DNA from 2 places in the Paenibacillus sp. F4 genome. Region 2 is predicted to be linked to the other one. Evidence: riboswitches for the same ligand, from Rfam matches in the RefSeq annotation. Region 2 holds a riboswitch; the other holds the start of a gene.
The links. A riboswitch is a leader RNA that binds a small molecule or an ion and turns the genes downstream of it on or off. The one in region 2 is predicted to bind ZMP and ZTP.
Positions count from the first base shown of each region.

Region 1: it holds a riboswitch for ZMP and ZTP, as region 2 does, so the genes downstream of both, C1T21_RS22450 (bifunctional 5,10-methylenetetrahydrofolate dehydrogenase/5,10-methenyltetrahydrofolate cyclohydrolase) here and C1T21_RS04620 (TIGR01440 family protein) in region 2, are expected to answer to the same signal.

Region 1 covers NZ_POVS01000019.1:100,840-117,089, reverse strand. The annotation lists gene C1T21_RS22465 (phosphotransferase) at 1-266, shown strand, start outside; gene C1T21_RS22460 (stalk domain-containing protein) at 324-1,826, opposite strand; gene C1T21_RS22455 (cyclodeaminase/cyclohydrolase family protein) at 2,053-2,688, opposite strand; gene C1T21_RS22450 (bifunctional 5,10-methylenetetrahydrofolate dehydrogenase/5,10-methenyltetrahydrofolate cyclohydrolase) at 2,685-3,551, opposite strand; ZMP/ZTP riboswitch at 3,664-3,748, opposite strand; gene desA (Delta(5) desaturase DesA) at 3,962-5,023, shown strand; gene C1T21_RS22440 (sensor histidine kinase) at 5,092-6,225, shown strand; gene C1T21_RS22435 (response regulator transcription factor) at 6,222-6,821, shown strand; gene C1T21_RS22430 (deoxynucleoside kinase) at 6,968-7,588, shown strand; gene C1T21_RS22425 (deoxynucleoside kinase) at 7,588-8,229, shown strand; gene C1T21_RS22420 (Gfo/Idh/MocA family protein) at 8,427-9,428, shown strand; gene C1T21_RS22415 (methionine ABC transporter ATP-binding protein) at 9,743-10,768, shown strand; gene C1T21_RS22410 (methionine ABC transporter permease) at 10,758-11,420, shown strand; gene C1T21_RS22405 (MetQ/NlpA family ABC transporter substrate-binding protein) at 11,464-12,351, shown strand; gene C1T21_RS22400 (M20 family metallopeptidase) at 12,416-13,624, shown strand; gene C1T21_RS22395 (RtcB family protein) at 13,846-15,072, shown strand; gene C1T21_RS22390 (shikimate dehydrogenase) at 15,189-16,079, opposite strand; gene C1T21_RS22385 (MFS transporter) at 16,109-16,250, opposite strand, start outside.
Region 2 covers NZ_POVS01000006.1:446,677-462,926, forward strand. The annotation lists gene prfA (peptide chain release factor 1) at 1-134, shown strand, start outside; gene prmC (peptide chain release factor N(5)-glutamine methyltransferase) at 138-1,037, shown strand; gene C1T21_RS04595 (FtsW/RodA/SpoVE family cell cycle protein) at 1,113-2,306, shown strand; gene spoIIR (stage II sporulation protein R) at 2,562-3,254, shown strand; gene C1T21_RS04605 (L-threonylcarbamoyladenylate synthase) at 3,410-4,657, shown strand; gene C1T21_RS04610 (manganese efflux pump MntP) at 4,800-5,360, shown strand; gene C1T21_RS04615 (low molecular weight protein arginine phosphatase) at 5,465-6,049, shown strand; ZMP/ZTP riboswitch at 6,128-6,209, shown strand; gene C1T21_RS04620 (TIGR01440 family protein) at 6,430-7,017, shown strand; gene C1T21_RS04625 (serine hydroxymethyltransferase) at 7,138-8,388, shown strand; gene C1T21_RS04630 (carbohydrate ABC transporter permease) at 8,538-9,446, shown strand; gene C1T21_RS04635 (carbohydrate ABC transporter permease) at 9,446-10,282, shown strand; gene C1T21_RS04640 (ABC transporter substrate-binding protein) at 10,298-11,563, shown strand; gene upp (uracil phosphoribosyltransferase) at 11,920-12,549, shown strand; gene wecB (non-hydrolyzing UDP-N-acetylglucosamine 2-epimerase) at 12,660-13,829, shown strand; gene C1T21_RS04655 (AtpZ/AtpI family protein) at 14,001-14,255, shown strand; gene C1T21_RS04660 (ATP synthase subunit I) at 14,248-14,628, shown strand; gene atpB (F0F1 ATP synthase subunit A) at 14,658-15,482, shown strand; gene atpE (F0F1 ATP synthase subunit C) at 15,586-15,810, shown strand; gene atpF (F0F1 ATP synthase subunit B) at 15,924-16,250, shown strand, end outside.

The DNA of each region.
Region 1 (16,250 bases), on a different contig from region 2:
ATATTGCCCGAGCAGTCATGTCTTTTGCCTGGGATAAGCAGTTAAAACTTCCCCTTGTTTCAGCATTTATGGCGGGGTACAGGGAAGAGCATACGATGGTAGGGGGGTGTTTAACAAGATCATTACAATGGCTGTGGTATATGGAAAGTGTTTGGTGGATCAACGCCAACATAGATGAACATTCTGTGCCTATCCGATTTGCTAAAGAAATGAACTGGCTTGCTAGAAATTATAAAGTTCTGCCTGACTTATTAGCAGATATGTAGGGGTTATCTATAAAAAACCAGTCCAACATGAATCATGTTTGGACTGGTTTTTATTTACTATTTCGTCGTAATTTCAATAGTATCTTCTTTTTGTATCCAATCTACCTTGGCCCCCAGCATTTCGCTGAGTAGTCTTAGTGGAAGATAACCAATTCCATTCACCATGAAGGGCGGATTGGTGAGTTTTACGGCTTTACCGTTCACTTTTGTTTGGCTGGTTTTGAAATTTACTTCTAGAGAGACAGGATGATCTTCTGTCTTAGACTGATTCATTTTCGCTATTTTGCTGTTGAAATCATAAGCGATCTCAGCCCCCAGTTTGTCAAAAACAGAACGAAGGGGAATAAACGCTTGCCCGTTGCGGGTAATGACACCATTACTCAGAGAGACAGGCGAACCATTGAGATGGACAAGAATCGGTTTTTGTACAGGAACTGGTGAACTATACAGAAACTCATAGTCTCCTATACCGAGCTGCGCGTGTTTGTTGACACCCCAGCCCCATAGGGCCCCATCTGCTTTTTGCATGATTACGTGCCGTGGACCTGCTTTGATGCTTTGAATATTTTTAGCAAGTAATGTAAAGGGGGCATTGGATGGTAACTTTTCACCATCTAGAGACGCAACATATACATTCCCAGCTGTGGTGAGGGCGAGTATGGAGCGTTCGGCGAAAAAGGCGTCTTTAACATCCTTTACTCCTGATAATAGTACAGGGGTATTTTCATTGTGATAGGTTGTATTATCTGAGTAACCTGTAACTGTAGCACCCCAGAACCATAGCCGACCTTGCTGATCAATCGCGAGATTGGAATACCTATTGGCCTTGATTGTCTTGATATCCGATAAGGCTTGAATTTGCGATACGGATAGAGTTTCGGACGGAGTTGCATTTTTATCAAATTCTTTGGGCCACGTCCACACGGTGCCATCTTTTTTTAAGGCTATGTTTTTAGCGATTGACGTAATATCCTTTAATGATGAAATAGGTTCGAAGCCCTGCAAGGCTTTTGTATTTTTCCATACACTGCCGTCTTTCTTTAGAAATATCCAGCGTTCCTCATAATCCGGTCTTTCCTCATAGTAACTATCTATATTGGCAACCTCGTCGATGCCAGATAGGGTTTGAAAAGGACTAAAGATGTTTCCATTGTCGAGCCGATCAGCGGAAGATATGCTGCCTTCACTGCTCAGAGCGAGAACATGATCACTCAAACTACTTACAGCTGCGAGGTTCTGTAATCCTTCCAGAGGAACGAATTTCACGGATTCAGCAATATTATTTCTAGGCACATACCAAGCAGAGTGGTCTTGTAAGGTAAATACCAGATCGCCCTCGTTGATGATATTAGAAAATGTTTTTTCAACGTCCGGCTTACCCTCTACACGAGTCGGTACGGACTGATTATAACCCCACAGCCACAAGCTTCCATCGGATTGAATCAGACTCCCGGAATCATAGGAGCGAATATGGGATGTGGAGTTATCTCCGGCCGCCCATACACTTGTACTGAGCAGTAATAACGTGATTATACTGAGTAATAGAGCCCGTCTTTTCATACGATTTTCCTCATTTCTTGATCAATGTGTATAAAATAAAAAATGATAGTTTGGAGAATATCCCCCTATCCATAGACGTAGATCATATAGAAAAGTTTTCCAGAATGTATGAATTTCAATAAAATAACCTCCAAACCCACGATTAGAGATGGATTTGGAGGCTATTTCTTTTAACGAGTAAGCAGAATATGTTGGTTCGAACAGGTTAAACACGGTTATGAGCAGACTAATTCGCTATTCGACTGCGCACCATCAACAAGGTTTGTTCTTTGATTTGTCCGATTTCACGGATGAGTGCGGCTGTCTTGGTCTCATAGGAGTATTTGACATCCAAGTCTTTCAGTGAAGCAAGGTTAATGTCGACGGTAAGCAGGGCAGATTGAGCTGCTGCTTCGAACAGGATCGCGCCGATGCCAAGATCCGAAATCACATTTTTATTGGACATTTCCACAATGTTGTAGGCTTGCGACAATCCGTCCCGGCATACTTCCAGCAGGCGCATGGGTACCTCAATGGCAGCGATCACCGCTGTCTGTAAGGAATGGGTACGATAGCGCTTTTCTTCGTCTGTTTCCTTGGGCAAGCGCAGTGCGGTCATGTACTGTTCAAAGGATTGGATGTCTGCGACCATTAGTTCCTCACAATGTGTAGACAATCTTTCCATGCTACTAATGACATCCGTGATTTGTTCATGGATGTGCACATATTTTTCTCCTTGTGAAAGGTTGGCGGTCATGGAGGTCATAGCCGCGCCTAGTGCCGCAGCCAGTGCGGATACACTTCCTCCGCCGGGGGTAGGCGCTGCACTTGCAGCCTCTTTCAGAAAATGCCCGATGGAATTGTTCCACGACAGTTCACTCATGAGTAGACCACCTCTCTGGAGTAGTGTTGCAGATGTATTGCTTTGAGCAGATTTTTGTACAAAATCGCAGTCGTCAAGGTGCCAACGCCGCCGGGAACCGGAGAAATGGCATGGACCTTTTCCCCAACGTCTAAAGCGGCATCCCCCACTATTTTTCCCTCTAGCGTCTCATTAATTCCCGCATCTACCAAAATCAGACCGGGATGAACCATATCCTGTGTAATCACATCAGGGCATCCGACTGCGACGAAGGCAATGTCTGCATGGCTCAGATGCTCTGCAATATCGCGTGTACCTGCATGACAGGCGGTAACGGTGGCATTTTCTCTTTGCAACATGTGGAAAAGGGGAAGTCCCACTGTTTGTCCGATGCCCACGAGAGTAACATTTTTGCCTGCCAATGTGTGACCGTAATGCTTGAGCAGCTCGATACAGGCTTGAGGTGTTGCGGGATATAGTCCGGCGTCACCTGTTACGGTAGCCAGTTTGTTATCAGGTGTAATCCCATCAATATCCTTGTAGGGGGCGATGGATTGTTTAATAACGGAGGCAGAAAGATGTTGGGGAAGCGGCAGTTCCAGCATAATGCCATGTACATGGGATGCATCGTTCAGACTGCCGATCAGGTGCAGTAGCTCGGCTTCACTAACATGACGATCAAAAGTATGGAGATGAAATGAGATGCCCAGCTTCTCCGCTATTTTTTGCTTGGTCCGGGCATAGTAGGCAGATGCCGGATCACCTTCTACCAATAGGGTCGCCAGATGGGGACGGTGTCCTTGCTGCTTCATTTCTTCTACCTGTGAACGGATCGTTGCATATACTTGCTCAGCTGCTTCTTTGGATTTCATGATAATAGCCATAGTCCGAGCCTCCTCTGAATTTATCGCATGATTTATCAACAGGGTGTCATGGTCTTGTAAAACGAAAAAAAGTATTTGCACAAGGTCGTCAAGACAGACGAATCCTCTGCAAATACTTCTCCCAGGCGAACGGTACGCTTTTTTTGTATGCTCCCTCGTGGTTCATTCCACTGACTTCGCCAGTCACATACAGCGTTATTATAGCTTATATTTTAACAAATAATCATCAGAAAAGAAACCCGCGAACATTTGGAAAACGGGTTGTGTTACTTGTCTATATGACAAATGTCATATACCCGAGCTGACGTTTATGACTACAGCGCCTAGAGGCTTTACTTTATACTGAGATTAGATCAACATGTACGCCTAACAGGATCAAGGTATAGGCGTCATTTTAAAGGAGGATCATAATGAGTATGACACAACTCCCATTAGCCCAATTGAAAAAAAATATGGCTCCCTATGAGAAAATAAACACAAAATCCAGCGTTCTGCAACTCATCAATACCTTGGGGCCACTGATCCTATTGTGGTATGCTGCTTATCTTAGTCTGTCGGTTTCGTACTGGCTGACGCTTCCCATTGCCATTGTTGCATCGGGGTTTGTGGTACGGACGTTTATTATTTTTCATGATTGTGGTCATCAATCCTTCTTCAAAAGCCGCAAGCTGAATGACATTGTGGGAACGATTACAGGTATTATTACGCTCTGTCCTTATCATCAATGGAAAAATAGTCACGCGATCCACCATGCAACCAGCAGTAATCTGGATAAAAGAGGCACAGGTGACATGTGGGTGCTTACGGTAGAAGAGTACACAGAGGCTTCCACATGGACACGGTTGGCCTATCGCATATATCGAAATCCTTGGGTTATGTTCGGACTAGGTCCGATCTATACTTTTTTGATTTCCTATCGCTTTAATATCAAGACAGCCAAACGCAAGGAAAAAATGAACACTCATGTGACGAATATATCCATCGTTGCATTGTATGCACTGTTGTGCTGGGCTATTGGATGGCAGGCCTTCCTTCTCGTACAGGCACCTATCTTTTTTGTATCCGGTATGTTGGGAATCTGGTTGTTCTATGTACAACATCAATTTGAGGATTCGTATTTTGAGCACGATGAAGAGTGGAGTTATATTAATGCAGCCGTAGAAGGCAGTTCTTACTACAAGCTTCCTAAAGTATTGCAATGGATTACGGGCAATATCGGATTTCATCACGTTCATCACCTGAGTCCCAAAGTGCCAAATTATAATTTGGAGAAAGCGCATGAAGCGACACCGTTACTTCAAAAGGCGACCACGATCACAGTGAGTAGCAGTCTGCAATCGTTGAAGTTCCGACTTTGGGATGAAAATACGAAAACCTTTTTGACCTTTAAACAAGTGAAGCCGCTCCTCAGCAAACGTGTTGCAGTTACGAAACCCATCCCTACACCTGTTGTAAGCACAGAAAGAAAATAACGTTGTACAAAACTTGGTATGATAAGATAAGGGATATAAGTCATGTGAAGTAGAAGAGGGTGGGCAGGATGCAAAAATGGTATCAGATTTTCCAAAGAAATACCGGGCTTAGCCCTTATGTGTGGGTCGTCTTTTATATCCTGCCCTTTTACTACTTTAGCTCGTCATCTACAAGTCATATTATTCTGGGTACTGCTATTATTTTGGTATTCTTTGCTTGTTATGTACTGGCTTTTGTCTCAAAAGGCTGGCTCATATACTTTTGGACCAGTGTACAGATTGCCATATCGATTACCATGACACTGCTGTTTAGCTATATGTATTTTTCCATATTTATCGCCTATCTGATCGGTAATATTAAAAGTAAGGCTGCATTTACGACGCTGTATATCATTTTAATGGTTATTACGATTGGATTGATCAATTACGGTTTTGTATCTCAGAATCCCGTTTTTATTAAACAGATTCCTTTTATCCTGCTCAATCTGATCGGTGTGATTCTCCTTCCGATTACGAATTTTAATCGCAACAAAAGCGATCGGCTCCAAGTCCAATTAGAGGATGCCAATAAGAAAATATCGGAATTGATTAAGCTGGAGGAACGGCAAAGAATTGCGCGCGACCTGCACGATACCTTAGGTCAGAAGCTGTCACTCATTGGGCTGAAGAGCGATTTGGCGGGCAAACTGATGGATCAGTACCCGGAGCGTGCTCATGTCGAAATTAACGATGTTCGTCTCACAGCGAGAAGCGCGTTAAAAGAGGTGCGGGAAATGGTTACTCAAATGCGCGGTATGCGACTAGAGGATGAACTGCTACGTATTCGGCAGATTTTAAAGGCTGCTCACATTGAATTGACTCTAGAGGGCGACCCGAAGCTGGAACATACGTCATTAATGAATGAAAATGTACTTAGTATGTGTATGAAGGAAGCAGTGACAAATGTGGTTAAGCACAGTAGAGCCACCGCTTGTTCCATCACCATTGAGCCGTCTCGTAAGGAATTAACCCTTCGGATTCAGGATAATGGAGTCGGCGCTACGGGGGAAAATGGGGCCTTTCGGGGAAATGGCCTGCAAGGCATGAAGGAAAGGCTCGAATTCGTGAACGGGTGTATGGAGCTGCGTTCAGATCAGGGAACGACCTTGGTCATTAAAGTGCCCAATATCACTGAAAAGCCGAATGAGGAGGTGGGGCCATGATTCGAATTGTTATCGCGGAGGACCAGCGTATGCTACTGGGTGCTCTAGCCTCCCTGCTGGACTTGGAAGAGGACATGAAAGTAGTCGGAAAAGCTAGCAACGGGGAAGAAGCTTTAGAGCTGGTGAAGCTGCATCAGCCCGATATATGCATTATGGACATCGAAATGCCGATCAAGAGCGGATTGGATGCGGCTGAGGAACTCAAAGGCTTGAACTGCAAGGTGCTGATTTTAACTACGTTTGCTCGCCCCGGGTATTTTGAACGAGCGATCAAGGCGGGGACACACGGTTATCTGCTCAAGGACAGTCCCAGTGAAGAGCTGGCTTCCTCCATTCGAAGTATTATGGCAGGTCGGCGTATCTATGCTCCGGAACTGGTCGATGATGCTTATGCCGAAGTCAACCCGCTAACAGAGCGTGAAAAAACCGTTTTGGCGCTCATTGCTGACGGAAAGAACACAAAAGAGATTGCTGGTGAACTGTATTTAACGACAGGGACGGTGCGCAATTATATTTCAGTCATTCTCGATAAGTTGGGTGTCAGTAACCGGATCGAGGCAATTACCCGTTTTAATGAAAAAGGTTGGTTTAAATGAGAAACAGAGACGCTATGAAGCAAAATGTAGCGCTCTGTTTTTTTTGTTTTATCCATAGATTTGGTATGCCTTTAGCGTACTACCTTGTGATACAATAGGATAGTTGTCCACAGGATGGACTGGAGTACAAGGAGGAGCAGAACCACATGAAACAAGCCCCATTTATAGCCGTTGAAGGGCCAATCGGAGCAGGTAAAACGACGTTAGCTTCGATGCTTTCAACCGAGCTACATTTGCCGATAATCAAAGAGATTGTCGAGGAGAACCCATTTCTCGATAAATTTTATCAAAATATAGATGAGTGGAGTTTTCAGCTGGAAATGTTCTTTCTCTGCAATCGGTATAAGCAGCTGGAGGATACTGGTCTGCAATATATCGAGAAAGCTCAGCCCGTTATTTCTGATTATCATATCTACAAGAATTTGATTTTTGCCGAACGTACGCTTAAGGGTGTCAAGCTCGAAAAATATCGTCAAATCTATCATTTGCTCACAGATGATATGCCTAAGCCGGACATTATCATTTATATTAGAGCAGATTTGGATACCTTGCTGGGGAGAATTCGCAAGCGTGCACGCTCTTTTGAACAGGAGATGGACCCCGCCTATCTGGAGCAATTGATCATAGATTATGATAAAGGCATGCAGTTTCTCGCTGAACAGTCCCCTTCCCCTCGTATATTGACCGTGAACGGGAATGAAATTGATTTTGTAGAAAATCAGGCACAATTTAAACAAATTGTTTCCGATGTAAAGGAGCTTATATAGTGAATAATTACAACATTCCTGCGAATGCCCTGATTACGGTAGCGGGCACAGTGGGTGTAGGTAAATCCACGCTGACGGGTGCTTTGGCCGGACGTCTTGGTTTTAAAACCTCTTTGGAGCAGGTTGATCATAATCCCTATCTGGAGAAATTTTATCACGATTTCGAAAGATGGAGCTTTCATTTGCAAATTTATTTTCTCGCGGAACGCTTCAAGGAACAAAAGAATATTTTCTTGTCTGGTGGAGGTTTTGTACAGGATCGTTCTATTTATGAGGACACAGGCATTTTTGCGAAAATGCATGCCGATCAGGGAACGATGAACCCTACCGATTACGAAACGTATACTAGCCTGTTTGAGGCGATGGTGATGACACCGTTTTTCCCGCACCCTGATGTGTTGATCTATTTGGAAGGCAGCTTGCCCTCCATACTGAGTCGGATTGAGGAGCGTGGTCGCGAGATGGAGATCCAGACCGAGCGTTCTTATTGGGAGCAAATGCATCGCAGATATTCCAATTGGATCAACGAATTTGATGCCTGTCCTGTACTGCGTCTGAACATTGATGAGTATGATGTACATGACCCTGCTTCCATGGATGCTATTTTGGAAGAAGTAGGAAAAGTAATATCAAAAAAGTAGAGTTATAACCCCAAATAAATAATAAGGACTGTGGTACAATCAGTATAAATTAAGCTGATAGACCGCAGTCTTTTTTTGTCGAATGAACATGTTGAGGCACGAGATATGACTAACGGTATAGTGGACAAGATTAGGCTGGAATGCGAGAATAGGTACATATGAATTGTAATGACTCACGGGAAGGATGGGATACTGTGATGCGTTTTGGTATTGTTGGAACCAACTGGATAACTGAAAGGTTTATTCAAGCTGCGATGGAGACGGACGAATTTTCCCTGACGGCGGTATACTCACGCACAGAGGATAAGGGCAAAGCTTTTGCTGATAAATATAACAGCCAGCCGGAGGTTTTTACAGACCTGGCGCAAATGGCCGCAAGTGACCAGGTCGATGCCGTATATATTGCCAGCCCCAATTCCTTACATGCGGAGCAGGCGATCTTATGTATGAATCACGGAAAGCACGTGTTGTGTGAGAAACCTTTTGCGTCTAATGCAGCAGAGGTGAAGAGCATGATCGAAGCCGCGCGCAACAACGATGTTCTGCTGATGGAGGCCGTTAAATCCACACTTATGCCTAACTTTAAAATAATAAAGGATCATATGTATAAAATAGGCCGGGTTCGGCGTTATTTTGCAAGCTACTGTCAATACTCCTCCCGCTTTGATGCTTTTAAGCAAGGTAAGGTATTGAATGCGTTTAACCCGGCCTTTTCCAATGGTTCCCTGATGGACCTTGGAGTGTATTGTTTGTATCCTATGGTGACTTTGTTCGGCAAACCTGAGGAGGTTCGGGCGGTTGGTGTACTTTTATCCTCTGGTGTCGATGGCGAGGGCAGTATCGTGATGAAGTACCCTGATATGGATGCTATCGTCATGTATTCCAAAATTACAGATTCCTATCTGCCTGCTGAAATTCAGGGTGAGAATGGAACGATGGTGATCGACAAAATCAGTCAGCCCTATGAGGTGAAAATTCATTATCGGGACGGCACGATTGAGGATCTGACCAAAGCTCAGACGCGCGAGCCAATGTATTACGAAATTCAGGAATTTATTGATTTGATCAAGAGTGGTGAACGCAACAGTTCCATTAACTCCTTGGAGTGTTCACTTACAGTCGCTGAAGTGATGGAGGAGGCAAGACAACAATTCGGCCTTCGTTATGAAGCAGATTTGAAAAATACTTCTGCACATTAGTCAGTGGAATGATCGAGATTACAATGCACAAAGGGCTGCCGGTTTGCAAATATACGGTTAGCCTTATTTGGCTTTGTAGCCCTAAAAGTGTAAGCAATTGTGATGACAGGAGTCAGAAAGCTATATTCATTTTTTATTGACAGATTCTCCTTCTTGTCTTAAGGTGTTAACAATGCAATATACAGTTAAATAATCCCACCTTCGTTCAAACGAAGATTAGGGAATTTTTTTAGGGTATAAATCCGATTAAATCCACCGGATTACTAAAATGGGATGGAGGAATACATACATTGTAGACGTAAGGAGGAAGCAGTTTGATAAAGTTTGAACAAGTTAGCAAAATATTTACCTTACCCAATCGTAAGGTAAATGCACTTGAAGAGGTTTCGTTATCGGTTGAAAAAGGAGAAATTTTCGGCGTGATTGGCTTTAGCGGTGCAGGTAAAAGTACGCTGCTCCGGCTTGTCAATTTACTAGAACGCCCCTCAGAGGGACGAATTGTCGTTAATGATCAGGATGTTACTCAGATACGACCCAAGGAACTAAGGGATTTAAGAAGGCGGATCGGGATGGTATTCCAAACCTTTAATTTGTTTAACTCTCGTACTGTATATGGGAATCTGGCTTATCCTCTAAAACTGGCTAAACTGCCCAAAACACAGATAGATGCTCGTGTTAAGGAGCTGCTGCAATTTGTTGGATTGGAGGACAAAGCGGATTCCTATCCAGAGCAGTTATCTGGCGGGCAAAAGCAACGGGTCGGCATTGCCAGAGCACTGGCGAATTCGCCCGATATTCTCATCTGTGATGAAGCGACCTCGGCCCTCGATCCGGAAACGACAGAAGATATATTGAGGCTGCTGAAAAAAGTAAATGAAGAGTACCAGATTACGATCTTACTTATTACTCATGAAATGAACGTGATTCGCAGTATTTGTGACCGTGTGGCGGTGATGGAGAATGGTAGGGTGATTGAGCAGGGCAGTGTTTTCGATGTATTTGCCAATCCACAGACGAAGACGACGAAAAATTTTATTCGCTCTGTACTGAATGATCAGCTTTCACCCAAACTGCTGAGCAAGATTCGGGAGCATCACGCTGGTCGATTGTACAGACTTGTTTTTCGGGGTGGGGCGACTAGTGAACCGGTGCTTTCTAGAGCGACACGGAAGCATAATCTGGATTACAACATTGTATATGGAAGTATTAATGAGCTACAGGGAGCGCTGTTCGGAAGCTTAATTGTCGAGTTAATCGGTGCAGACGATGAAGTTAACAAGGTCGTGGAGGAACTACGAACGACGGTGGAAGTCAGGGAGGTCGTCGATCATGAGAGTTAATTGGGATACATTTTGGCTCAAGGTAGTGGAGGCTACAGGGGAAACGCTTTTGATGGTTGTTGTCACGCTGATTTTTGCCAGTATTCTGGGGCTTATGATTGGTTTAGTACTGTATGTGACACGTAAAGGGAGCTTGTTTGAAAACAAATTTGTGTTTATGTTTCTGAATTTGCTGATTAATATCATTCGCCCGATTCCGTTTATCATTTTTTTAGTGGCGATTAGCCCGTTTACGCGTTTAATCATGGGAACCACGATTGGAACCTCGGCGGCTATTTTCCCAATGACTATTGTAGCGGCCTTTGCTGTCGCGAGAATTGTGGAAAATAATCTGGTCTCCATAGATCCGGGCATGATAGAAGCTGCCAAGGCACTGGGTGCGACTCCATTTCAGATCATCACGGGTGTGTTGATTCGGGAAGCGCTGGGACCTTTGATTCTTGGGTTGACGTTTATTACCGTGGCCTTGATTGATTTCTCTGCCATGGCTGGTACGGTGGGCGGAGGAGGCCTTGGGAATCTGGCAATGACTTATGGTTATCAACGATTCGATACTTCGGTCATGATTGTCACGATTGTTTTGCTGATCCTTTTTGTACAGGTCGCCCAATATGCGGGGAACTACTTGTCTCGTAAATTTCTACGGCGCTAATGGGAACAGAGTATTATACATAACGATTAAAGGGGACATGAAAATGAAAAAAATATTTCGCTTGGGTTTACTGGCTATTCTTAGTGTAGCGGTTCTATCTGCTTGCTCAGCTAACGGTTCGGGCTCAAATGCAAATGAAAAAGTACATGTTAAAATCGGGGTTTCAGGATCTGAAGACACGTATTGGGATGTGCTCAAGAAGAAAGCAGAGGCCAAAAATATTGAAATTGAGCTGATCAGTTTCTCGGATTATACATTACCCAATAAGGCGCTCGCCAATAAAGAGGTAGATTTGAATTCCTTTCAACATTTGGCCTTTCTCAGTCAGTTTAATGTAGAAAATGATGTGAATATCGTCCCTATTGGTGCAACGATTATCGCTCCGATGGCACTGTACTCTGAAAAATTCAAAAACGTATCGGATATTCCTGACGGATCCAAAATTGCTATACCGGATGATCCCTCCAATCAGGGACGAGCTTTAAAACTTCTCCAGTCTGCAGGGCTGATTAAGTTGAAGCAGGATGCGGGCCTGTATCCGACCACGGATGAAATAGAAGGGAACCCTAAAAAGCTAGAGATTGTCCCAGTTGTCGCCCAGCAGACGCCGCGCGTCTTGTCTGATGTAGCCGCCTCAGCTGTGAACAGCGGTGTTGCTACGGATGCTGGGCTCAAGCTGGACGGAGCCATCTACAAGGATGACGCAAGCAGCGAAGAAGCGAAACCATATGTGAACGTGTTTGCTGCCCGTGCGGATGATAAGGATAATGCGACTTACAAAACGATCGTGGATTTGTACCATGATGCTGATGTAGCCGAGGCGGTAAAACAGGATTCCAAAGGAGCTAACGTCGTGGTAGACCAGTCTGCCGAAGAGCTACAGGCCACATTGGATAAGTTGGTAGCAGATGTTAAAGCGCAAAAGAAATAAGAATGTTGAACAGAAGTAGGGTTGGAAGCATACTAATCTATTTTCGAAACGAGGAGAGATTGCGATGAGTACAACGAATACGGTCGATACACATAGACAGCGGATTATTAAGGAAATTGAGGAGTCTCGTCAGCTTTACACGCAAACGAGCCGGTTTATTCATGCTAATCCCGAAATCGGCAATCAAGAATTTCAAGCTTCCCAGGCACTGACGGGTATTTTGGAGCAAGCGGGGTTTGAGGTAACTCGTAATGTAGCGGGACACGAAACCGGATTTGTTGCCCGTAAGGCTTCTGCTAGACCAGGTCCGAAAATCGGATACTTGGCTGAATATGATGCATTGCCCGGTCTGGGCCATGCTTGTGGTCACAATATTATCGGAACCGCAAGCACGGCAGCAGCCATCGCCTTGGCGCAGGTGATCGACGAAACGGGAGGTGAGGTGTATGTGTTCGGTACACCAGCGGAAGAAGGCGGTCCTAATGGCAGTGCAAAAGGCAGCTTCGTGAAGCACGGGCTGTTCGAAGGGATAGATGCTGCACTGATGGTTCATCCATCCGGTGTGACCCGGCTGACCTCACCAAGTCTGGCAGTTGATCCGCTAGATTTTCATTTTTACGGCAAAGCGGCTCATGCCGCAGGATCACCAGAGCAGGGAATCAATGCGCTCGATGCGGTGCTGCAGTTGTTCAGCGGTATCAATGCTTTGCGTCAGCAACTGCCGACCGATGTGCGTATTCATGGCATCATTACGCACGGAGGAGACGCGCCCAATATCATTCCGGACTATGCGTCGGCACGCTTTTTCATTCGGGCAAGTACTTGGCAGCGCACAGAGGAGGTTTCCACGAAAGTTCGCCATATCGCAGATGCTGCTGCTTTGGCAACAGGAGCCACTGTGAAAATCGAACGTTTTCAAAATGAAGTGCGTGATTTCATTCTGAACGATACCCTGGATGAGGTAGTAGGTCGTGAACTGGAAGCGCTGGGAGAACAGCTGGATCATGGCCCTCGTGCCGGACTGGGTTCGACGGATGCGGGAAATGTGAGTCATGTTATCCCGACTGCACATGCTTACATTAAGATCGGTCCGGATGATCTCATCGCTCATACGGTGGAATTCAGAGAAGCGGCTGGCTCTGAGAAGGGTGAGGAAGCCTTAGTGACTGGAGCCAAAGCGTTAGCCTTGTCAGGCTTGGAGCTACTGGTGAATGAAACACTACTGGTTGCGGTGAAGGAAGATTTTAAGCGTACGCATTCAGCGGCACAGTAAGCCAAGTCCTCACATGGCGTAGCAGAGCCGTCTAATACGAGTGTTATAGTTGAAGAGGATATCCTACAGTCTGTTTGGCTGCATGGATATCCTTTTTCATTTTCTTAGGGGATACCTACTATGTACTTGTAATACTTACGCCCTGTTCGGAAGCTGGTAAAACGTACATAATGCAATTACAAGTTTAAACATGGAGTGACTTACAGGAGGATGAAACGACGATGACTTATCAAGAAATCAATGGAGTACGAGTATGGGGTGCACCTGATCCAGGGGCATTATCTCAAGCTCGTACATGTACCGAAAACGGTAATGTGATTCAGGCGCTGCTTATGGCAGATCATCATAAAGGATACAGTCAGCCGATTGGCGGTGTGATGGTGTATGACGGACAAATTTCGCCTTCAGGTGTCGGGTATGATATCGGCTGCGGGAATAAGGCGGTAAGAACCAAGCTGTTTGCAGCAGATATTATGCCGCGTATTTCAGCCGTGATGAATGAGATTGCACGTCACATTTCGTTTGGCGTAGGTCGTGTGAATGCGATTCAGGTAGACCATGAGCTGTTCGATGACCCGGATTGGGCAGTATATGCGGCGATTGGGAAACAAGAACATGACAAACTGAAGTCCTTGGCGAGGGAACAGCTGGGTACAGTAGGGAGTGGTAATCATTTTGTTGATGTATTTGTGGAGGAAGCGACAGGACAGGTCTGGATTGCCAATCATTTCGGCAGTCGGGGCTTTGGACACAAAACAGCAAGTGGGTTTCTAAACTTGGCCGCTGGACGAGAGTTTCTCGGAAAGGCGCCGGGAGAGCATATGGATCAACCGCCTGTGCTGCTGGATATGAGCAGTGAGTTGGGGGACATGTACTACCGTGCGATGCGTCTTGCCGGACGATATGCGTATGCGGGACGTGACTATGTGATAGAACAAGTGCTTGGTATTATGGGGACCGAAGCGGACTTTACTGTGCATAACCACCATAATTACGCATGGAAAGAACAACATGATGGGCGTGACACCATTGTGGTCCGTAAAGGCGCCACTCCCTCGGCACCTGGCCAGATGGGCTTTATTGGAGGAAGCATGGGCGATATTTCGGTGATTGTACGCGGAAAAGATACGGTAGAAAATCGGGATTCCTACTATAGTACAGTCCATGGCGCAGGTCGTATTATGAGTCGTACCCAGGCAGCCGGTAAAATGAATTGGAAAACCCGCACACGGAGTGGTGGACAAATCACGGACGTACAGATGAAGGAGGCCGTTCGGAACTATGGTGTCGAGCTGCGCGGAGCCGGTACAGATGAAAGCCCGTTTGTCTACCGTAAACTGCGCGAGGTACTGGATGCTCATTCCGAGACCGTGGAAGTTATGCATGAACTGAAGCCTATTGGGGTATGCATGGCTGGGGCCAATGAATTTGACCCTTATAAGGATTAATACAAAGACTATGCCCGGCAGAAGTGTTCATTCGCCGAGCATAGTCTTTTGAGTATATGCATGAGTATATAATAGAAGGAATTCATTGCTTGATGCGTTTGTTAGTAGCTTTATGTTTACAGCTTGTCAGCAAAAAGCTGTTCTTTAATATAAGCGACTGGCATTTCTTGGCCTGTCCACAGTTCGAAGGCAAGTGCGCCCTGCCACAGCATCATGCCCAGACCGTTAATGGCGGTTGCACCTACGGATTCGGCTTGCTCCATCAACTTGGATTTAGCTGGGCTGTACACTACATCGGTTACGATCAGGTCGGAACGAAGCATGGACACATCTTCAATCACACTTTTGCCTTCCAGCGGTTTCATACCAACACCTGTACCGTTAGCGAGAATATGACTTGTGCGGATCTCTTCACGTAGCTGTTCTTGATTTTCCAATGGATAGATATTCGCCTTGACTTGGGTGTGTTTCATATCTTCATTAATAATACGGACATTCTCTTCTGCACGAGCAAAGAACTGATCGTTACGGGCAAAGATTGAAATTTCAGCCAGACCAGCTTGAGCCGCTTCAATAGCAATCGGTGTAGCTGCGCCGCCAGAGCCGACAAGTGTCATTTTCTTACCTTTTAGGTCAATGCCGTGTTCACGCAAGTTACGAACATAACCAGATCCATCTGTACTGTAGCCTTTCAGTTTACCATCTGTGTTTACGACGGTGTTGACGGCACCTGTAAATTTAGCACTGTCGTCCAGCTCGTCAAGGTACTGCAATATAGCTGTTTTGTTAGGCATGGACACGTTATAACCGCGTATGTTCAGAGCGCGCATTCCCCGTACCACTTCTTCAAGTTGTTCATTTCCTACTTCAAAGGCCATATACGCGTTATTTAGACCCAGCTTTTCAAACGCAAGATTATGCATAGCCGGGGACAAAGAGTGTCCGATTGGTGTAGCAAGCAGTCCGATTAATTGTGTTCTTCCGTCAATACGTCCAGCATTTTTCATAATATAAGCCTCCAAGTAATCTGTGTGGTTTAATAAAACACTTTTTTATATCGATAAGCAACAAACACGGCCAGCAAAATACTGACTACAGCAATCGCAATATCCAGAATGAATACCGAGGTAATTCCCAAACTTTTGGACATGCCCCCGGTAGCCAAAGGCATCAGGATG
Region 2 (16,250 bases):
AAAGCCGTGTAACGGATCATCGTATTGGCCTAACTATGCATAAGCTGGACCAGGTGATGAACGGAGAGATCGAAGAAATCGTATCGGCGCTCACGATTGCAGAGCAGGCTGATTTGATGGAACAAGAGGTTTAAGTTTTGGGGAACGAACGCGATTGTGTGTATCGGATGTCGCCGGAACGGAACATGAGTGTCAGAGAAGCCTTAGTTGAGGCTTCTTCTTTTTTAGGAAGCTGTGGCGTTCTGGAGCCGCAGCACAATGCCCGTTTGCTGCTGGAGCATGTGCTGGGGTTGGAAGGTACGGCGTTTTACGCCGCACTGGGTGATCCGTTCCCTTCCTCCGCCAAGGAGGCGTGGGAACGGATCATAGCCCGCAAAGCTGCGGGTGAACCGGCGCAGTATATTATCGGACGGCAGGAATTTTATGGCCGCCCGTTCGCGGTTTCGCCGTCGGTGCTGATTCCGCGCCCCGAGACAGAACTGCTCGTCGAGGCGATACTCCAGCACGGCGATCGGCTGTGGCCAAGCGGCGCTCTGCAGGCGCTCGACATCGGCGCGGGCAGCGGTGCGATTGCCGTGACGCTGGCGGCTGAGCGACCGAGCTGGCGCGTGGCGGCGGGGGATATTTCCGCCGCTGCGTTAAAAGTAGCGGCTCATAACGCTGCTGCGAACGGCGCAGCCGTAGAATTCCGCGAGGGCGATCTACTGGCGCCGTTCGCGGGAACGGCGGTGGACATTCTCGTGTCCAACCCGCCGTACATCCCGGCTGCTGACATCGCTGGCTTACAGCCAGAGGTACGCGATCATGAGCCGCGGATGGCGTTGGATGGTGGTCCTGACGGGCTCGGCCCGTATCGGGCAATGCTGGAGCAGCTCGGACTCCTTCAGGCTCCGCCCCGGCTAATCGGGTTTGAATTGGGGATGGGACAGGCCAGAGACGTGGCTGGCCTGTTGGAACAGGCAGGTCATTGGAAGAACATTATAATCGTTCCTGACCTTGCTGGGATCGAACGACATGTCCTAGGCGTCTCGGAGTAGTGCTGCATTTTCTTTTTGCGAGTCTTTCCTTTAGAATAAGAGGGGTATGACCGAGAAACGGCTCAGGGGGAAATCATGCTTCAGAAATTGAAAAAAATTGACGGTCCGGTTATCTTTATTCTGGTTTTGCTCATGGCGATTAGTATCATAACGGTATACAGCGCAGGTAGGGGCCCTACGAACTTGGCAGAGCACGGCAATGACTATCAAAAGATGATCGGGTATTATATATTGGGTTTTGTGGCGATCTTGGGTTTAGCGATAGTCGATTTTCGGATATTCATTAAAAAAGCCCTGTACGTATATGGGGGCGGAATATTCCTGTTGGGTCTCGGATTTTTTGGCGGGACGGTTAACAACTCTCAGGGCTTTTTGAAAATTGGTGGCTTGAATCTTCAGCCTGCTGAAGTATTCAAGCTGGTCCTTATCATTTTTCTGACTTATATGCTGATCAAAAAGCGCAAGAGCAAGCTGTATTTTATTCAGGATGTTCTTCCAGTCGCTCTGGTGAGCTTTGTCCCGTTTGCCATGGTTATGGCACAAAATGACTTGGGTAATGCGCTCGGTTACATTGTCATCGTCATTGGTATGCTATGGATTGGTAATGTGAAGGCATCCCATGCGTTAATCGGATTCATCGTATTTGCAGTCGCTGTTGGCGGCGGGATCAAGGCTTATATTTCGTTTCACGATGAGATTGATTCCTTTATGAAGGGGATTGGCCGTAGTCACTGGGTTGAGCGTTTGGACCCTTGGTTGGTACCGGAAGAGGCAACCGCGAAGGCGTCTTATCATACCAAAAATGCCAAGCTGGCGATAGCCTCTGGCGGGATGATGGGCAAGGGCTTTTTGCAAGGAACCTCGGTACAGTCCGGGCGTGTTCCTTATACGTACGCGGATTCTATTTTTGTGGTCGTAGCGGAGGAATTTGGCTTTGTAGGCTCTTCAGTGCTGCTATTGTTATATTTTATTTTGATTCACCGAATGATCCTGATTTCGCTGGAATGCCGGGATCGCGCCGGACCGTATATTATTGTCGGGATTGTGTCCATGTTGCTGTACCAGATTTTTGAGAATATTGGTGCGTTTCTGGGCATTATGCCGCTTACGGGGATTACGCTCCCGTTCATAAGTTATGGTGGTACCTCGTTGCTTATTAACATGGCTAGTATCGGCTTGGTTATGAGTATTAAGGTGCACGGCCAAGAACTGGAGGACGATCTGCCGCAGCCTTCCAGAGTAAGCTTGACGAAGGCGAAAAAAGCCTAGTGCAGGTGGATTTGGCTTGAAACTGATTGGTATTTGTGTGAGTTAAAACGGTGCAACGAGAGAGTCCAGATTGTGAAATCTGGGCTTTTTCATATTCCTCGGTGAGGGTCAGAAGCTTGGTGTAGCATGATTTGAGGGTGTATTGAAGAAAATCTGTAAAGTGTTCCTGAATCTTTTACAAGATTCATAGGTTTAGACTCTCCCAAACCGGACAGACTGATAGACATGATAGAGTTTGGGTTTGGGGGGACGAAGATGAGAAGTTGGATCAAGCAAGCTGCAATGATACTATTTTGTATTTCGATATTAATGATGTCTTGGGAAGGTCAAAAGACGGATGCTGCTATGACCACTGGAACGAGAGGAACCTTAGCATCAGGAGTAGCTACAACAGAGCTGAATGTGATTCCGCATGACTCCATTCGACTGCGTATTTTGGCCAACTCGGATCGTCCGGAGGATCAGCTGGTTAAACGCGAAATACGGGACGCTATTGTGCAGCAGATGAATGCATGGGTAGGTGAGCTGGAAAACCCGCAAAGCTTAGATCAAGCTAGATCATTGATTGATGCTCATTTACCTGAAATTGACCGTTTGGTAGGTACAGAACTGGCTCGTCGCGGCATTGCATATGATCATCAGGTGGAACTGGCGAGCGTACCTTTCCCAACGAAAATGTACGGTGGTCTGGTCTACCCGGCAGGGAATTATGAAGCGCTTCGAGTTACGCTGGGGCAAGGAAAAGGTCAAAATTGGTGGTGCGTGCTGTTTCCTCCGCTGTGCTTTATTGATGCAGGCAGTGGGGAAGCAGCGGCACAAACTGTATCAGCAAAAACGGATCACGGAGAAAGTCGGACGAATGTCGCTGACAAGGAGCCGGAAGTACGTTTTTTTCTGTGGGATGCACTTGCGGGACTGTGTAGCTGGGTGAGTGGCTTGTTTGCCTAAACGTTGAGGAGTATAAGTTTCCCCATATGCTATAATGGAGCTTACGATAGATATACACATGGCAGAGCCAAATAAACTGATCTTTCAAAGTAGCCTTATGGGATCAAGCAAAATCACTGGCCTGTATATGACAATAAGATATGGGATGATCTGATATGAGCGATAAATCGAATCAATTGCAAGACTTGCGCGGAGATTTTGTGCAAAAGGAAAAACCTGAGCAAAAGCTGGACGAACAGGAAAATTGCGAGCTGAAGCAGGCATTGAAGTCTTCCCATACCCAATGGTGGGATGTAAGATGTTTGGTTCCTGTGAGCAACATTGACGGGGATGTTTCTGACGAAGTTTGGGCTGAACAGACTCGGCTCGCGGCGGAAAAGGGCATACAGGAGGCCGGCGTACTCCTCCAAGCTGGAGAGACGGTAGCTTTTCCTACGGAGACTGTGTACGGCCTGGGGGCCGATGCTCGTAGTACAAAAGCGGTGGAGGCGGTATTCGCTGCCAAAGGACGTCCCTCCGATAACCCGCTCATTGTACATATTTCTGATGCTGATCAATTAGAGGGGTTGGTAGCAGTAATAAACGATACGGCCCGAGCGCTGATGAATATGTTCTGGCCGGGACCGCTGACTCTCGTATTGCCAGTAGTGCCGCAGGCACTGTCATCACGTGTGACAGCCGGGTTGGATACAGTCGGTGTGCGCATGCCGGATCATCCGATAGCGCTTCGTTTGATCGCTGAAGCGGGTTGTCCACTGGCTGCGCCAAGCGCCAACCGGTCGGGAAGACCCAGTCCCACCCTTGCACAGCATGTGCGAGAGGATCTGGAGGGCCGCATCGGCGGCATTTTGGACGGAGGTCCCACGGGGGTGGGGCTGGAGTCCACGGTGGTGCAGGCGGGTGACGACGGAACCGTCACCATCCTGCGCCCCGGCGGCGTGACGGCTGAGCAGCTCGCTGCGGTTGCTCGCGCCGTCGTGCTGGACCCGGCGTTGACTGTTACGCCCGGGGAAGACGCAGACAGCCCCGCGCCGCGCTCGCCGGGCATGAAGTACACGCACTACGCGCCGCGAGGCCGCTTGAGCGTGGTACAAGGCCCGTCGTCCGTTGAGGTGACGGGCTGGATTCGCGCCGCGCTGGCGGAGGCTTCCGCGCGCGGGGAGCGCACGGCAGTGCTCGCGTTCGACGAGCATGCCGCCGGCTACGCCGGAGAACGCGTCTACACGCTAGGCAAGCTGGACGCGCTCCATGAGGCAGCGCAGCGCCTGTACGGCGTGCTGCGCCGCTGCGACGAGGACGGCGTCACCTACATTTTGGCGGAATCCTGTCCGCCGAAAGGATTGGGAGACGCCGTCATGAACCGCCTGCTTAAAGCGGCAGGTCACCGAATCGTCCGCTTGTAGCTTCTGTCGAATCAGAGCCTCTTATATTAAATTTTCCTCCCTCCTCGTCTCGGTATTGGGTACTTTCAGTGTATGCTTGTACTGATTTGCCCCTTGTCCGCATAACGTGTACAAGAACAGACGGATAATGGAGGGATGGAGTATGCTGGCAGCCTCTGCCCATGCCGGGCAGGTTGTAACGATTCTAATCATGGCGGTAGCGCTAGGAATGGATGCGTTATCGCTGGGTGTAGGGATCGGCATGAAGGGGATACGCCTGCGAGACGTGCTGCGCATCAGTACTGTTATTGGTTTTTTTCACATTCTGATGCCATTGCTGGGAATGTTCACAGGCCATTATATGAGTTCTTTATTAGGTCATGTGACGGCCTACTTCGCAGGGGGTCTACTCATCCTTTTGGGCGGGCATATGGTGTATAATTCCTTTAAAGGGGACGGCGTACAGGTTTTGGATCATCGTTCGCCTTTAGGCCTTTTGCTGTTTGCACTTGGGGTGAGCGTTGACTCATTTTCTGTAGGAGTGTCACTGGGTATGTTCCAGAGTGATCTGGTGCTGTCCGTTCTGGCGTTTGGTTTTTGCGGGGGAGCAATGGCGATGTTGGGCCTGCTATTGGGTCGCAAGGTCAGCCGCAATCTGGGGGATTATGGAGAAGCGGTGGGTGGTGCCATTTTGTTGGCATTCGGCTTTATGTTTATGTTTTGATTTTAGCGTAGACAGTGTAAAATAAATGCAGGATTATACTAAAGAATTAGGATTATAGTAATCCTCTGTTTTTATATATTTTTAACATACGGGGGGTGAAAACGTTGAAGAATATCTTATTCGTATGCACAGGGAATACCTGTCGCAGTCCAATGGCTGAAGGGATGCTACGTAAGTTGGCTGCTGAGCATGGGCTAGAACTGGAAGTGCGTTCTGCGGGAGTAGCCGCGATGGAAGGCACGCCGATATCCCGACATGCAGAGGAGGTTCTACGTGATCACGGTATATCCGATCAGATCACTTCAACCCCTTTGAGCGACGGGCTTGCCGGGTGGGCGCATCTGATCTTAACCTTGACGCAAGGACATAAACAGCACGTAATTCAGCGCTTTCCCCAAACGGCGGGAAAAGTATTTACGCTTAAGGAATATGTGGAGAACCGGGATGCGGTGTTGAATGATGTACAGGAGTTGGATGGTTTATATGCTTCACAGCAGTTGATGGCTTCACTCGGACAAGAGCTATCGGCACAAGAGCGTGAACGAATGATTGAATTACACCAACGGATTCCGGGCTTTGATATTTCAGATCCGTTTGGCGGTTCGCGAGAGGACTACGATGTCACAGCTGCGGAAATCCGTACGGCGCTGCATAAGCTGCTGGACAAGCTAAAGGCTTCTTCCGAATAAAATTGGTATTACTCATCTGTTTTGTACGGAATCTGTTGATTTTCGGCGGTTAATCCGTTAAGATAAGGTGGAAAAATGAGAATCCGATGTAACTGGCGACAAAAGTGGGATTAACCACGATGGAGCATCGGATATACGGCCGGTCGCCTGGGCAAAAGAGCAATTCCACATAGGTGTGGACTGCTCTTTTTTTCATATACAAGTTATGCCAGATTTTTAGCTGAGAGTTGATTCCTTTAAAGGTTCTTCCATTTTTTCTGCTCGAAATCTGAAACATCGGCTATAATATAGTCAGATTGTGATCAGGAGAGAGTGTGTTGAACTTGGGGCATGAGACCGTGCCTAGTCTCTGAGAGGCTGTTCAACCAAAGGAGGTTCCAATGGTGGGACAATTGGATCATGAGATTTCGCTGGAAGCACAGACCACTTCTGTCGTGCGGGAAATCGCAGAAGCAGCCAGTCTCAAGGCTGGCCGCCTGCTAGTTATTGGCGCTAGCACAAGTGAAGTGGCTGGAAGTCGGATTGGTACGGCGGGAGCGCTCGATGTGGCTCAGCAACTGTTGTCTGGAGTAGAGTCCGTTCGCAGGGAGTATGGCTTTGATGTGGCGTTTCAATGCTGTGAGCATTTGAACCGAGCGCTGGTCGTTGAACGTGCTGTGCTGGAGCGACTGGGACTGATGGAGGTTGCAGCTGTTCCTGTTCGTACAGCAGGAGGCTCTATGGGCACCGTCGCCTATCGTTCTATGAGTGACGCGTGTTTGGCGGCGAACGTGCAGGCTCATGCCGGGATAGATATCGGCGAAACGCTGATTGGCATGCATCTGCGACCCATTGCTGTTCCATTTCGCCCAAGTTTTCGCTGGATTGGCGAAGCACGTGTGACAGCGGCGTTCACCCGTCCTCCACTTATTGGTGGACAACGGGCAGTGTATAGTCTGGAGCAAGAAGTCGGTGGAAACTGCGATTAGCATTTGGCATGGCGGCATGTTTGTACTAATCTTTTTTGCATTGATGATGAGGTACCCAACAGAGGAGCAGGCGTTTGCTTGTATACCCAACAATTGACTATGGAGAGGGAGTAATCAATCATGATGGAACACCTGCGTAAAAGTGACCCAGCAGTGATGGAAGCAATGGGACTTGAACTGAAACGACAACGCCACAATATCGAGCTAATCGCATCCGAGAACATTGTCAGTGAAGCAGTAATGGAAGCGATGGGCTCCGTGCTGACGAATAAATATGCTGAAGGTTATCCAAATAAACGCTACTATGGTGGCTGTGAGCATGTAGATATCGTTGAAGACATCGCACGTGACCGCGCAAAAGAACTGTTCGGCGCCGAGCATGCTAACGTGCAGCCTCACTCTGGAGCACAAGCCAACATGGCGGTGTATCTGGCAGCTCTCAAACCTGGAGATACTGTACTGGGTATGAATCTGGCGCATGGTGGCCATTTAACACACGGAAGTCCGGTTAACGCTTCCGGCTTGTTGTATAACTTTGCTGCTTACGGTGTACGCGAAGACAACTTCCGCATCGACTACGATGAAGTGCGCAAGGCAGCCTTTAAGCACCGCCCTCGTCTGATTGTAGCTGGCGCGAGTGCATATCCGCGTACTATAGATTTTGAAGCTTTTGCTTCCATTGCCAATGATGTAGGTGCTCTGTTCATGGTGGATATGGCACATATCGCAGGTCTCGTGGCAGCGGGAATTCACCCGAGTCCAGTTCCGCATGCCCAATTTGTAACAACAACGACACACAAAACGCTGCGTGGTCCGCGTGGGGGTCTGATTCTGACTCGCAAAGCATGGGCGCAAGCGATTGATAAAGCTATTTTCCCTGGTACTCAAGGGGGGCCACTGATGCATGTGATCGCGTCCAAAGCGGTTGCTTTGGGTGAAGCGCTCCAGCCATCGTTCAAAACCTATGCGCAAAACGTAGTTCGCAACGCACAGGTGCTGGCTGAAACACTGCTGGCTGAGGGGATTAACATTGTATCCGGTGGTACGGATAACCATCTGATGCTGTTGGATACGCGCAATTTGAATATCACAGGTAAAGAAGCGGAGCATGTATTGGATTCCGTGGGCATCACGGTCAATAAAAACGCAATTCCTTTTGACCCGACCAGCCCATTCGTAACAAGCGGAATTCGTATTGGTACACCTGCTGCAACATCTCGTGGTATGGATGAAGAGGCTATGGTCAAAATCGGTAAAATCATTGCCGAAACCCTCAAAAACCCGAAAGATGATACTGTATTGTCCAAAGCAAGCCAAGCGGTTGGCGAGTTGACAGACAAGTTCCCGATTTATCCAGGAACTCAATACTAATTCATCGACATTCATAATCTTTATGTTATAGGCTGTTTTCCTTCCGTAAGCCGGAGGAGAACAGTCTTTTTTTGCTTCCGAACGACTCGAAACTTACATTTTTGGGTAATAAGCGATTACAGTAAGGGTTTATGCGCGCGCTATTCTTCATGATCTACGACAAAGGAGTGATTGCATTGAGTCAAAGAAAATCCGCGCAATTATTGCAGCAAATCGTATTTGTAGGACCGATGGCGTTGTTTTTCGTCTTGATTATGGTCATTCCGTTCCTGCTGGGGTTGTATTATTCCATGACGAACTGGGATGGAGTATCTGAAAATATTCGATGGCTCGGGCTAGGGAATTACGTTCATATTTTTAGGGATGATCCAGATTTCCGTAATGCATTCTGGTTTACGGTCCGGTTTACCGTATGTGGTGTCATTCTGACAAACCTGATTGGCTTTTTCCTAGCCTATGCACTTACCAAACCGTTGCGTACCCGTAATGCACTGCGAACTGTATTTTTTATGCCCAATATGATTGGCGGCTTGCTGCTCGGCTTTATCTGGCAATTTATATTTGTACGCGGCTTTTCTGCAGTAGGTGAGGCAACAGGGCTTTCTTTTTTTAAACTGCCGTGGCTGGGTGATGGGCCAACTGCTTTTTGGGGAACTGTCATTGTGTTTGTGTGGCAATATGCAGGTTATCTTATGGTTATTTACATATCCTCGTTAAATAATGTCCCGCATGCCCTTATTGAATCGGCCCAAATCGACGGTGCAAGCCGAAGACAGATTTTGCGTCATATCGTAGTGCCACTTATTATGCCAGCGGTGACCGTCTGCTTGTTCTTGGCGATATCCTGGTCCTTTAAAGTATTTGAGTTGAATTTGGCTCTCACGAAGGGGGGACCTTTCAAGTCGACAGAGTCTGTAGCGTTGGACATATATAATGAAGCGTTTACAAATAATCGACTTGGATTGGGGACTGCCAAAGCTATGATTTTCTTTGTGGTCGTTGCAATCATTACCAGCATTCAGGTGCGTCTCACGAAGAAAAAGGAGGTCGAAATGTAATGGGAAAAACGTCAAACTATCGTTTGGGCACATGGGCTGCTGAAATATTGCTAATTGTGATCGGGTTAATCTTTCTGGTTCCGTTTTATTTTTTGCTCGTAAACTCCGTTAAATCCTTTGGCGACATTTTGGCCCATTCCGCTTCGTGGCCGACAACCTTCCGTTTTGAAAACTATGCTAACGCCTGGAATAAAATAAACTTTCCCACAGCACTGGGGAATTCACTGATTGTCACGATCGTCAGTAATGCGCTTTTGCTGCTAATCAGCTCGATGGCTGCTTACCAGATGGTTCGGCATGACACTCGTTTTAATCGGTTCCTATTCGGTTTGCTTGTGGCTGCGATGGTAGTTCCCTTTCAATCGATTATGTTGCCGCTTATGGAAGTGTCTAACGTATTGAGCTTGAACAACAGTATACCGGGACTGATCTTATGTTATCTGGGTTTTGGAGCGCCTTTATCCGTTTTTCTATTTCATGGCTTTATTAAAACGGTACCTATTGAGATCGAGCAGGCGGCAAGGGTGGACGGTTCATCCCGGTACGGGGTGTTCTTTCGCATCGTTTGTCCACTGCTGCTGCCTATGTTCGTAACCGTGCTTATCTTGAATACCTTATGGATCTGGAATGACTATCTGTTGCCTTCACTCATTTTGAATGATCCTGAGCTTCGCACCATTCCGATTGCAACCTATATGTTGTTTGGTCAGTACACCAAGCAATGGGACTTGGCGCTGCCAGCACTGGTGTTGGGGATCACGCCAATTGTTGTGTTTTTTCTGGTGATGCAAAAATACATCGTTTCTGGCATTGCAGCCGGTGCGGTCAAAGGCTGATGGGAGGGATAGTCGATGAAAAAAACAGCGTTACTTGTCATCTCCTTGATGGTGCTGCTCGCATGTACACTTGCAGGTTGTGGAAATACGAAGGCTCAACAGAGTGAGACGAAAACGATACACATTTATCAATTCAAAGTAGAGATATCGGAACCGTTAAACAAGCTGAAGGCTGAATATGAAAAGACCCACCCTGGCATCAAGCTGGATATCCAATCTGTCGGTGGTGGTACGGACTATGGTGCTTCGTTGAAGGCTAAATTCGCATCAGGCGATCAGCCGGACATTTTTACAAATGAGGGCTACCAGGATCGCGATACGTGGTTGGAGTACTTGGAGGATTTGTCGGATCAGCCATGGGTGAAAGATCTGGACGATTTCGCTCGTAAGCCGATGACGGTTAACGGTAAAATTTATGGACAGCCTATGAACCTAGAAGGATTTGGATTTGTTTATAACAAGGATTTGTTTAAAAAAGCGGGCATAACCAAACTGCCTCAGACGATAGATGAACTGGAGGAAGCAGCCAAGCGACTGAAAGCGGCAGGGATTATACCTTTTGCTAACGGGTATGCGGAATGGTGGGTTCTGGGGAACCATTTTATCAATATCCCGTTTGCCAGACAGCCGAACCCGGAAAGTTATGTTGAGGATTTAAACAAAGGAACGGCTCGCATCCCCGGTAACCCCGTGTTCGATCAGTGGGTGAAGTTGCTTGACCTGACTATAAAGTATGGGAACCGCAATCCGCTCACGACGGACTACAATACACAAGTGACACTGTTTTCGACAGGTAAGGCTGCTATGATGCACCAGGGGAACTGGACGCAACCGCAAATGGATGGAATTAATCCTAACTTGAATTTGGGTATTCTGCCTGCGCCTATAGACAATGATCCCTCCACAGGAGGTAGACTCGCGGTGGGAGTGGCCTCGAACTGGGTGGTCAATAAAAATTCGCCTGTGAAGCGGGAGGCAAAAGAATTCCTCAATTGGTTGGTCACATCAGAAACAGGCAAGCATTATATCACCAAGGAATTTAAGTTTGTTCCTGCCTTCAAAAGTATCACGTCCAGTGACGAGACGACCGGTGCTCTAGGTGCAGAAATATCTCGGCATGTGAGGGAAGGCAAGATATGGAGTTGGAACTTTCAACGCTTCCCGAAAGGGCTAAATCAGGATTTAAGCAGTAGTATGCAAGCCTATATTGCAGGAGTTATAACGAAGGACGAAATGCTTCAGCAATTTCAGGGAGCATGGGACAATTTGAAGTATAGATAAAAGAATACCGCTGCATGAGGAAGCAAAGGCTATAGCATGGACAGGAAGTTTAAAGCCAGCAGGCTTTGACGGTCAAGTGCCGTCAGGGCCTTTTTGATGTGGTTTTATGTGACGAAAGTCACACGTAAAGCGGTCCTATTAAGTATTTTACATGTCATATCTTTCCCTTGACAAAAGGTTACGGTGGCAGGTGTTAAATCAATCAAGGGAATGTTATAATAAACAGGATTTACAGGCACGCATTGCATCTGTGCTTATTTGGTTTGTGCAAATAGGTTACATAGATCCTTTCGACTCAGGATAGTTCGATATGCTGGCGCGAAAGAACGTGACGATAATACCGGAGGGAATATATTATGGCGAAACTGGTGGTTTGCGATCACCCTTTGATCCAACACAAACTTACATTTATCCGCGATGTGCGGACCAACACCAAGGATTTCCGCGAGCTGGTGGATGAAGTAGCAACATTGATGGCTTATGAAATTACACGGGATATCCCGCTGGAAAGCATTACGGTGCAGACACCGGTTGCTGAGACAGAAGGTAAAGTGATTTCAGGACGTATGCTGGGTCTTATTCCGATTCTGCGTGCAGGCTTGGGTATGCTGGATGGCGTAGTAAAGCTGCTGCCTGCAGCAAAGGTAGGCCATGTGGGACTGTTCCGCGATCCTGAGACGCTGCAACCCGTAGAATACTATACGAAGCTGCCTACAGATGTAACTGAGCGCGAATTGATCGTGATTGATCCGATGCTTGCAACGGGTGGCTCGGCAATTGCGGCAATTGATGTGTTGAAAAAGAGAGGCTGTACTCAAATTAAAATGATGAATCTGATTGCTGCTCCTGAAGGAGTCAAAGCTGTGCAGGATGCGCATCCTGATGTAGACATCTATGTCGCTGCACTGGACGAGCGTCTGGATGATCATGGGTACATCATTCCGGGTCTTGGCGACGCGGGAGACCGCTTGTACGGAACCAAGTAGACTGCCCTTGGCGGTTCGGAAAAATCTATGGACGTTATGACAGGTCGTTTTTCTGAATAATGGAAGATCTGTGAAGCGGACATTTATTATGAAAAGGGGTTCAACAGAAAATGTCTAAAATCAAAGTGATGACAATTTTTGGTGTGCGTCCGGAAGCGATTAAGATGGCTCCTCTTATTTTGGAGCTTCAGCGTCACCCGGAGCATATCGAGTCCGTGGTATGCGTTACGGCTCAACATCGCCAGATGCTTGATCAGGTTCTGGAAGTTTTCAATATTCACCCTGACTATGATCTGGATGTAATGAAGGATCGCCAGACACTAAATGAAATCTCGATGCGGGTACTTCAAGGTCTTGAACCTGTATTGCGTGAGGCCAAGCCCGATATCGTGTTGGTTCACGGCGATACGCTGACCACTTTCCTCGCCAGCTATGCAGCCTTTATGCAGCAGATTGAAGTAGGGCATGTGGAAGCGGGTTTGCGGACGTGGAACAAGCTTTCTCCATATCCTGAAGAAATGAACCGTCAGCTCACAGGCGTGCTGTCTGATCTGCATTTCTCGCCTACTTCTTTATCGGCTGGAAATTTGCGGAAGGAAAACAAGCCTGAATCGCGAATATATGTTACAGGCAATACAGTAACTGATGTATTTCAGTATACGGTTCGCCAGGATTACGAGCACCCTGTACTGGATTGGGCTCAGGGCAAACGCCTGATTCTTATGACAGCACATCGCCGGGAATCTCAAGGGGAACCGCATCGTCAGATTTTTAATGCGGTTAAGCGAATTGCGGATGAGTTTGAGGATATCGCTATTGTTTATCCGGTTCATCCAAGTCCGGCAGTGAAGGAACCTGCATTTGAGATTTTAGGCAACCATCCGCGTATTAAGCTGATTGATCCGCTGGATGTCGTGGATCTGCACAATTTTTATCCACATACACATCTGATCCTTACGGATTCCGGTGGGCTTCAGGAAGAAGCACCTTCGTTCGGAGTACCTGTTCTGGTGCTGCGTGATACGACTGAAAGACCGGAAGGAATTGAAGCGGGCACCTTGGAACTGGTGGGTACGAGTGAAGAGAACGTGTACAATCGGACTAAGGCACTTTTGACAGATTCCGCGTTGTACGAATCTATGAGTCAGGCAGCGAATCCTTACGGCGATGGACAAGCGTCAGTAAGAATTGTCAATGCGATTTTGCACCATTATGGTGTTCAAACTGAACGTCCTGAGGAATTTCACACAATGTTCACAAAAGGTGTTCGTCCGATATAATTATTCTTTACAAGGCAAGCATACAGTTAAACTGTACGGTTACCAAGGGATACAGCAATTTAAGATGCTTTGTCGTTTGATTTTATACTTTAGGGCACTAAAATATCTCAATTGACAAAGCATCTTATATTTAAGTAAAATGGACTGGAATTGCAGGGGTGACATGGAAAAGTGGTCAAACCTTCCAAGCAAAACAACAACCGAAATAACACCGGAAATGCCTTTAAGGCTATAGGACTGGTGAGCGCGATCGGCATTGATTTGGCGATATGCACACTGGGTGGTTTCTATGTCGGAAAATGGATTGATGCCAAACTTGGTGGCTCCGGAATTTGGATTGGCGTAAGCGTTCTCGCAGGCTTGGTTGTAGGCGCATTAAGTATTGCCCTTGTGATCGGAAAGGTACTGAGGGATAACCATGAATGAGATGACCCGTATGCAAAAAATGTTATGGATCGTAGCGCTTGGTATTATGGCTCTGTGTTTCCTGGTCTCCGCCTTCATGCCCCAACATCGTGACATTGCTCACGGAATCATTCTGGGAACGGGAGTAAGCTGTCTTAATGTGCTGTATATGGCCTACAAAATTCGACAGGTTGCGAGTGCAGCCGCCGGTGAAGGCAAGAAGAAAAAGGTGGGCATTGGCTTTGGCGTTCGAGTAGGGACCTCTATTTTGGCAGTAGTGCTGGCGCTAGAATTTCCGGCCTATTTCCATGAGATCGCTGTAATGGCAAGCCTGGTGACTGGACAATTTCTTCTTTTAATTATAGGCATCATATTCGCGCTACAGGAAAAATGATGGCTCAACTGAGAAAGGGGTGAGAAAACATGTTGCATGAATCACCGATTATCGAATTGGGCGGGTTTAACATTGACTTGTCCGTCATTATTATGCTTATTGTGACTTGTGCGATTGTATTTGGACTGGCATTTGCTGCAACGCGCAATTTGTCTGTGGACAATCCAAGCAAGCTGCAAAATTTTATGGAATGGGTCGTAGAATTCGTTCAAGGACTGATTACCAGCACGATGGATTTGAAAAAAGGGAAGCCATTCCTCTCCTTGGGGATGACGCTGATCATGTTCATTTTCGTAGGGAATATGCTGGGCTTACCGTTCGGGATTGTGACCGAATTCGATAATGCGCAAAGTGCCCAAGTATTTGGACATGAAATCATTCCAGTCAAAGAAGCATTAGAACAAGCACAGGCGTCTCACCCGGGCGAAGTTGCCCATGTAGGCATCAGCTGGTGGAAATCACCTACCGCAGATGCAGGGGTATCCATTGGATTGGCTTTGATGATCTTTGTCCTGGTTCATTTCCTGGGGATCTTCCGTAATACCAAAGCTTACTTCAAGCATTACGTTCAGCCATTTCCATTCTTTTTGCCAATTAACTTGATTGAGCAGTTCTCAAAACTGTTGACACATGGTATGCGTCTATTCGGTAATATTTTTGCCGGCGAAGTTTTGATCAGTGTTCTGCTGAAATTGACAGCACTTGGTGTAGGAGGCTGGATTGCTTCCGTATTGGGACTCGTTGTCTGGCAAGGGTTTAGTATTTTTGTCGGCAGTATTCAGGCGTTCGTCTTCACCATTTTGACGTTCGTATATATTTCACAGGCAATTGACACGCATGAAGAAGAGCATTAGGTAAATTTAGTTTCGGGTTTTTAGTTAAGTTCAGGAGTACGCTTCGCTCTTAACTGCAAATACATGTACAACACAAATACACATCTCTAAGGAGGATTTTTAAATGGGAGCTTGGGCATTAATAGCAGCAGCTATCGCAGTAGGTTTGGGTGCGCTCGGCGCAGGTATTGGTAACGGTCTGATCGTAAGTAAAACAGTTGAAGGTATCGCTCGTCAGCCTGAGGCTAAATCAACTTTGCAAACGGTAATGTTTATCGGTGTAGGTCTGGTTGAAGCCTTGCCTATTATCGGGGTCGTTCTGGCGTTTATTTTCTACGCTAAGGCATAATAATTTGAAACTTGCAAGGTTTGGCGGGGAAGGCCACAGCCATCCGCGCCTTCTTTGTTGCTTGGCTTAAGAGAATACTAGGACCGACGTTCACCGGAAAGGAGTGACTTCAATTGAGTTTAAATTGGACAAGTATCGTTTTCACAATCATTGCATTTTTGATCTTGTACTGGTTACTGACGCGTTATGCATTCGGCCCTCTCTTTTCCGTTATGGAGAAGCGCCGTCAGCTTGTATTACAGCAAATGAATGAAGCGGCACAGACGCGTGAACAGGCTGCTGCTTATGTTGAGGAGCAAAAGCAGGCTCTCCAGCAGGCACGTAAGGAAGCGTACGACATTATTGAGCAGTCAAAACAAACAGGTAACAAACAAGCGGAGCAAATTATTGTTCAGGCTAAAGACGAAGCTGTCCGCCTGAAAGACGAAGCTGTTCGTGAA